2 regions of the Lysinibacillus sp. NPDC056185 genome follow, and region 1 is predicted to be linked to the other one. Evidence: a T-box and tRNA genes for the amino acid it is inferred to sense, from the RefSeq annotation. Region 1 holds a T-box; the other holds one or more tRNA genes.
The links. The T-box of region 1 lies ahead of leuS (leucine--tRNA ligase). A T-box ahead of a tRNA ligase gene usually reads a tRNA of that ligase, here a tRNA-Leu.
Positions count from the first base shown of each region.

Region 1 (3,395 bases):
CTGCAGCAGAAGAAGGTTTGGATTTGATGCAAGTCAAAGCTGCTGCGGAAAAAGCAGCGGCAAATGTTCGAACAATTGGTCTAGCACTAACTTCCTGTACGGTTCCAGCTAGTGGATCACCGACTTTCAAATTGGATGAAGATGAGATGGAATATGGCGTCGGTATTCATGGAGAGCCAGGGAGAAAACGTGAAAAAGTTATGGCCGCAGATGAATTAGCTTTTCGTATGACAAATGACCTTGTGAAAGATTTAAGATTAGATAAAGATGCTGAAATTGCTGTTCTAGTAAATGGTTTTGGCGGTACACCGCTTCAAGAACTTTATCTGTTTAACAATGCAGTGACTAGAGAGTTGAGTAAAAGAAATATACGAATCAATAGAACGTTTGTCGGCAATTACATGACAAGTATTGATATGGCTGGGATTTCTCTAACAGTAATGAAACTAGATAATGAGCTGAAAACATTACTATCGAAAGAATGTAATACACCTGCATTTAAGGTAGAGGGACCGGTTGATAATGTAGAGTACGTAGATATTAATGACAACTTGGAAGAGAAACAAGTTGTCTTTGAGACGGAAACAGTGGAAGAACACGCTATTATCAAGAGTGAGGTAATCACATTAAATAATATAATTTATCTCGTAGATAAAATGAGCGAAATTATTATCAAGAACGAAGTACCTTTCTGCGAATTAGATACACATGCAGGAGATGGCGATTTCGGAATGAGCGTCGCAAAAGGATTTAAGCAATTAAAACGAGAATGGAGCTCGATTCTAGGTCAGGAACATTTAAATATTGGGACTTTCCTTGATGCGAGTTCTATGGTAATTATGGAGCATTGCGGAGGAGCTTCTGGACCCATTTGGGGAGGGGCTTTCCGAGCTGCGGGTAAAGCTGTAGAAGGAAAAATGGAATTAACGGTCGGAGAGTTTGCTGAAATGTTACAAGTTGCGCTTAAAGGCATACAGTCTATCGGTGAGCGCTCTTTCGGAAGAGGGGCAGAGGTAGGCGATAAAACGCTTGTAGATGCGCTTGTACCTTGTGTAAATGTTTGGACAGAAAGCGCTGCAGCTGGTGCGGATTTTAAAACTGCCTTTGAAAAAGGGGCAGAGGCAGCTGTTAAAGGAGCAGAATATACAAAAGAAATTGTTGCTCGAATGGGTCGCGCTGGTACAGTTGGTGAAAGAAGTCTAGGTTATCCGGATGCTGGTGCTTATGCGCTAGGGGTTATTTTTACGGAGCTTTCTCGTAGTTTAAAATAGATACAGTCTAACAAATAGGGTTTGAATTGTTCAATAATGGGTAGTATGTAAACAAAGTCTTGTGCTTTTCAGTACTTTCTATTAGAATAAATGCAATACTTGTAAAGACAGTGATGAGGAATAGTAAATTTGTGGTTCCTTTTAGAGAGCTAGCGGTTGGTGGGAGCTAGTAGGAAAGCAAATTGAACTCGCCTTCTGAGTCTGCCCGCGTGAAATAGCGCGTGCCGTTCCTTCCGCGTTAAGGAAGCAAAAGCCGAGTGTAATCACTAATGTGGGTGGTACCGCGGGAGATACGAATTCTCTCGTCCCTTTCTGACAAAGAAAGGGGCGAGTTTTTTTATTTTTTAAATATTTTGTCAATTCTTCAAGAAAAGTATGACGCATTCAAAGGAGGAAAAATAATGAGTTTTAATCATCAACAAATTGAAAAAAAGTGGCAGCAATATTGGGCAGATAACAAAACTTTCAAAACTGAAAATGAAACTGAAAAACCAAAATTTTATGCATTAGATATGTTCCCGTACCCATCTGGTGCAGGTCTTCATGTAGGACATCCAGAGGGCTACACAGCGACAGACATCCTTTCACGCTTCAAGCGCATGCAAGGCTATAACGTCCTACATCCTATGGGCTGGGACGCATTCGGTTTACCAGCAGAACAATACGCACTTGATACAGGAAATGACCCAGCAGAATTTACAGCGAAAAATATTGCGACATTCAAGCGTCAAATCCAAGAGCTAGGCTTTAGCTATGATTGGGATCGTGAAATTAACACAACAGATCCAGAATATTATAAGTGGACACAATGGATCTTTATCCAACTTTATAAAAAAGGTTTGGCTTATATAGATGAAGTAGCTGTAAACTGGTGTCCGGCACTAGGAACAGTACTTGCAAACGAAGAAGTAATTGATGGAAAATCAGAGCGTGGTGGTCACCCTGTAGAACGTCGTCCGATGAAACAATGGATGCTTAAAATTACTGCCTTTGCTGATCGTTTAATCGACGACTTAGAGGAAGTTGATTGGCCAGAGTCTATTAAGGATATGCAGCGTAACTGGATTGGTCGTTCGGAAGGTGCAGAAGTAACATTTAGTATAGATGGAACAGATGAAAACTTCACAGTGTTTACAACTCGTCCTGATACGTTATTTGGTGCTACATACTGTGTTCTTGCACCTGAGCATCAATTAGTGGAGCAAATTACAACTGCTGAACAACGTCAAGCTGTTGAAGCTTATTTAGATAAAGTAAAATTGAAATCTGATTTAGAACGCACAGATTTAGCGAAAGAAAAAACAGGCGTATTCACAGGTGCCTATGCAGTGAATCCAATTAACGGTAAGAAAATGCCGATTTGGATTGCAGACTACGTGTTAGTATCATATGGTACAGGTGCAATCATGGCGGTTCCAGCACATGATGAGCGTGACTATGAATTTGCAACAGAATTTGGTTTGGAAATTATTCCTGTTCTTGAAGGTGGAGACATTAGTAAAGAAGCATTTACAGGAGATGGTAAGCACATTAACTCTGACTTCCTTGATGGCTTAAACAAAGAGGACGGTATTGCTAAGGCAATTCAATGGCTTGAGGAAAAAGGAGTAGGGGAGAAGAAAATCTCTTACCGTCTTCGCGACTGGTTATTCTCTCGTCAACGTTACTGGGGAGAGCCAATTCCTATGATTCATTGGGAAGATGGTACAACGACGCCAGTACCGGAATCAGAATTACCATTAGTGCTACCAAAAACAGATAATATTCGTCCTTCAGGTACGGGTGAATCTCCGTTAGCGAACATTGCTGAATGGGTAAATGTTGTTGATCCTGAAACAGGCAAAAAAGGTCGTCGCGAAACGAACACGATGCCACAGTGGGCAGGTTCTAGCTGGTACTTCATACGTTACATTGACCCAACTAATAAAGAAGCAGTTGCGGACCCTGAGTTACTGAAACGCTGGTTACCAGTTGATATTTATATCGGTGGGGCAGAGCATGCCGTATTACACTTACTATACGCTCGCTTCTGGCACAAAGTATTATACGATTTAGGTGTTGTACACACGAAAGAGCCATTCCACAAATTATTTAACCAAGGGATGATTCTTGGTGAAGGTAATG
Region 1 covers NZ_JBLLLQ010000030.1:42,916-46,310, forward strand. Annotated here, with positions in the region: gene dhaK (dihydroxyacetone kinase subunit DhaK) at 1-1,271, shown strand, start outside; T-box leader at 1,373-1,584, shown strand; gene leuS (leucine--tRNA ligase) at 1,673-3,395, shown strand, end outside.

Region 2 (3,395 bases), on a different contig from region 1:
GAACACGGAAGTTAAGCTCTTTAGCGCCGATGGTAGTTGGGGGCTTCCCCCTGTGAGAGTAGGACGTCGCTAGGCTATATGATAAAATTATTCCGAAGTAGCTCAGTTGGTAGTAGCACCTGACTGTTAATCAGGTTGTCGCAGGTTCGAGTCCTGCCTTCGGAGCCATTCTTGGAGAGTTGTCCGAGTGGCCGAAGGAGCACGATTGGAAATCGTGTAGGCGGTTAACACTGTCTCAAGGGTTCAAATCCCTTACTCTCCGCCAGCACTTTAAGGATTTATCATTCCAAACGATGGCCCCTTGGTCAAGTGGTTAAGACACCGCCCTTTCACGGCGGTAACACGGGTTCGAATCCCGTAGGGGTCACCATTTTTCAATACCCAGATGGAGGATTAGCTCAGCTGGGAGAGCATCTGCCTTACAAGCAGAGGGTCGGCGGTTCGAGCCCGTCATCCTCCACCATTATTTAAATAAATCACCTTATTATCGCGGGGTGGAGCAGTGGTAGCTCGTCGGGCTCATAACCCGAAGGTCGTTGGTTCAAATCCGGCCCCCGCAACCAAAATGGTCCCGTGGTGTAGCGGTTAACATGCCTGCCTGTCACGCAGGAGATCGCCGGTTCGATCCCGGTCGGGACCGCCATTTTTTAAAAGAATATGGGTCAGTAGCTCAGTTGGTAGAGCATTAGATTGAAGCTCTAAGTGTCGGCGGTTCGATTCCGTCCTGACCCATCACATTTTTTGCCGGTGTAGCTCAGTTGGTAGAGCAACTGACTTGTAATCAGTAGGTCGTGGGTTCGACTCCTATCGCCGGCACCATGACTTTCCCGGAGGGGTAGCGAAGTGGCTAAACGCGGCGGACTGTAAATCCGCTCCTTAGGGTTCGGCGGTTCGAATCCGTCCCCCTCCACCAGTTTTAATTTAATAGGGGCATAGTTCAACGGTAGAATAGAGGTCTCCAAAACCTTTGGTGTGGGTTCGATTCCTACTGCCCCTGCCAATTAATTTAAAATAATAAAATATAATAATATGGCGGTTGTGGCGAAGTGGTTAACGCACCTGATTGTGGTTCAGGCATTCGTGGGTTCGATTCCCATCAGTCGCCCCATTTATATATATTTAACTTTTGGGGTATAGCCAAGCGGTAAGGCAACGGATTTTGATTCCGTCACGCCCTGGTTCGAATCCAGGTACCCCAGCCATTTATTGCGGAAGTAGTTCAGTGGTAGAACACCACCTTGCCAAGGTGGGGGTCGCGAGTTCGAACCTCGTCTTCCGCTCCAAATATTTTATGGCGGCATAGCCAAGTGGTAAGGCACAGGTCTGCAACACCTTTATCACCGGTTCAAATCCGGTTGCCGCCTCCATATTTTATTACTCAATCGGTTTATCCGATTTTTTTTATCTCCATTATGCCGGTGTGGCGGAATTGGCAGACGCGCACGACTCAAAATCGTGTTCCTTTGGAGTGTCGGTTCGACCCCGACCACCGGTATCATATTTTACTAGAGAATCCTTGTATATCAAGGATTCTTTTTTTATTTGTAGAAAGCAATTAAGATCCTCTCAAAAGGTATACACAGTTATTTGAGAATTCGATTGGAAGGATCGAATTTATTTGAAATCGGATTATTAAGAGTGGCTACGGATTAAGACTTCAACAATTATGTTGGAGTCTTTTTTGTTTGTCTAAGGTCATCAGTAATAATTGCAATTCCACTTACAAAGAAATCAACTTCAAAACCCATCTGTTTTTCTTTAGTCATAATGCCAACCCTTATGTACTAGATAACCTTAAAATTTTTGCTAAAATATAATTAAAAACCAGAGGGGTGATCTTATGAAGGGAGACGATGATAAAAAGGATGAGATAGAAAAAGATTATAATGCAGAAGCTTCAAGATATACACTTGCTATTTTACTTGCAGCTTTATTGATTTGGGCAATATAATGACTTGTTTAAAAATGATGAAAGTGGCCATGGTATTCAATGGGTATTGGTATCAGGCATAGTTTCAGTTTTTGAAGTAACTAAGCGTTATTTAATAAGAAGAGATGGCAAGAAAAAAATAGATAGAAATTAATTTAAAATTACAGAATTTAAAAATTAATCATTTGGTAAAGACATAGATTCAATAAACAGGGGTTTTTGTTTAAAGTACACATTAAGAGTAGAGAAAAAGGACAGATTATGAAAAAGAGGTAAGGTACAATAATAAAAGATAAAAGTTTTGGAGGGGACAATAAATTAGCTAAATTAATTCGAATTTTGAAGAGTGTTATTTTAAAATTTCAACATACTTTTAAACATTTCTCATTATTTTATATGCTGCTTTTGGCGGATCTATTGATAACGATTGGTGATTTTTCGATGATCTTTGTAGTTCCAGAATTAGCTCCAACTATCATTACAATAATCGCTATTGTTTATATTTGGAGAAAGTTTTTGAAGACTAATCCTAAATTTAAAAGCTTCGTAAGCTTGCTTAATTCTTTCATTGTGTGGAATTTTACATTCGTTTGGGTTTTTCCTTTTCCTGAAATAGATAAATAAAGATAATAAGACCTACTCAGCTAAAAAGCAAAGTGGTTTATTTCTGCTTTAACGCGAGTAGTAAGGATTAAATTATAGTAGGAAAAGACATAATGCCTGTTAAGTAGCATTTTCGATGATTAGAGAGGATATCATTATGAACAGACACTTTTTTATTGCAGTTCCACTTCCTTCAGATATTAAAGCAGCTCTTAAAGTGAGATGTGAAGAAATGAAGACAGATTTTCATTTTAAACGATGGGTACACCAGGAAGACTATCACATCACATTGGCCTTTTTAGGTCATGCGGATGAAGAGCAATTACAGGCTGTATTGGATGAAACAAGGAAAAACCTTATGAAAGTTTCTCCGTTTGAATTAAAAATTCAAGGGTTCAATACTTTTGGAAGAAAAGAATATCCAAGAATTTTATGGGTTGATCTGCTCGAATCTCAGCAATTAAATTTTGTGAGAGAAATAGTATACCGTGATTGTATGAAGGCTGGTTTTGAACTAGATAAAAAGCCCTTTACACCACATATAACTGTTGCAAGAAAATGGGATGAGGCCTGCGGGAAAATTCCGTACGAAGCATTAATGGAAGAAAATTTTCAGCTTCCAAAATTTCTAGTAGAAGAAGTGATTTTGTACGAATCAAAAATAGAGGAAACGCCAAAATATCATAGAAAAGCGGTCATTCGTTTAGATGGCCAATAATATTACAAGCAGCTCGTAAACCTAAAAATGAAAAGGTTTATGAGTTTTTTGTTTAAAACCATTTGTAATGATTAGTTCATGTTCCGTTCATTTAAGGATTTTATGCTAAGACTGTAAAAAGGAATGGAGGAGTTCACGATGAAT
Region 2 covers NZ_JBLLLQ010000039.1:34,302-37,696, reverse strand. Annotated here, with positions in the region: partial or broken rRNA gene rrf (5S ribosomal RNA) at 1-75, shown strand, start outside; tRNA gene ACMZ42_RS24040 (tRNA-Asn) at 92-168, shown strand; tRNA gene ACMZ42_RS24035 (tRNA-Ser) at 174-265, shown strand; tRNA gene ACMZ42_RS24030 (tRNA-Glu) at 296-370, shown strand; tRNA gene ACMZ42_RS24025 (tRNA-Val) at 388-463, shown strand; tRNA gene ACMZ42_RS24020 (tRNA-Met) at 489-563, shown strand; tRNA gene ACMZ42_RS24015 (tRNA-Asp) at 568-643, shown strand; tRNA gene ACMZ42_RS24010 (tRNA-Phe) at 660-732, shown strand; tRNA gene ACMZ42_RS24005 (tRNA-Thr) at 744-819, shown strand; tRNA gene ACMZ42_RS24000 (tRNA-Tyr) at 830-913, shown strand; tRNA gene ACMZ42_RS23995 (tRNA-Trp) at 927-1,000, shown strand; tRNA gene ACMZ42_RS23990 (tRNA-His) at 1,033-1,108, shown strand; tRNA gene ACMZ42_RS23985 (tRNA-Gln) at 1,128-1,202, shown strand; tRNA gene ACMZ42_RS23980 (tRNA-Gly) at 1,209-1,283, shown strand; tRNA gene ACMZ42_RS23975 (tRNA-Cys) at 1,294-1,367, shown strand; tRNA gene ACMZ42_RS23970 (tRNA-Leu) at 1,415-1,495, shown strand; gene thpR (RNA 2',3'-cyclic phosphodiesterase) at 2,691-3,251, shown strand; gene ACMZ42_RS23960 (ABC transporter permease) at 3,390-3,395, shown strand, end outside.
Region 2: it has a tRNA-Leu gene. The T-box ahead of leuS (leucine--tRNA ligase) is inferred to sense a tRNA for this amino acid. The anticodon was not compared.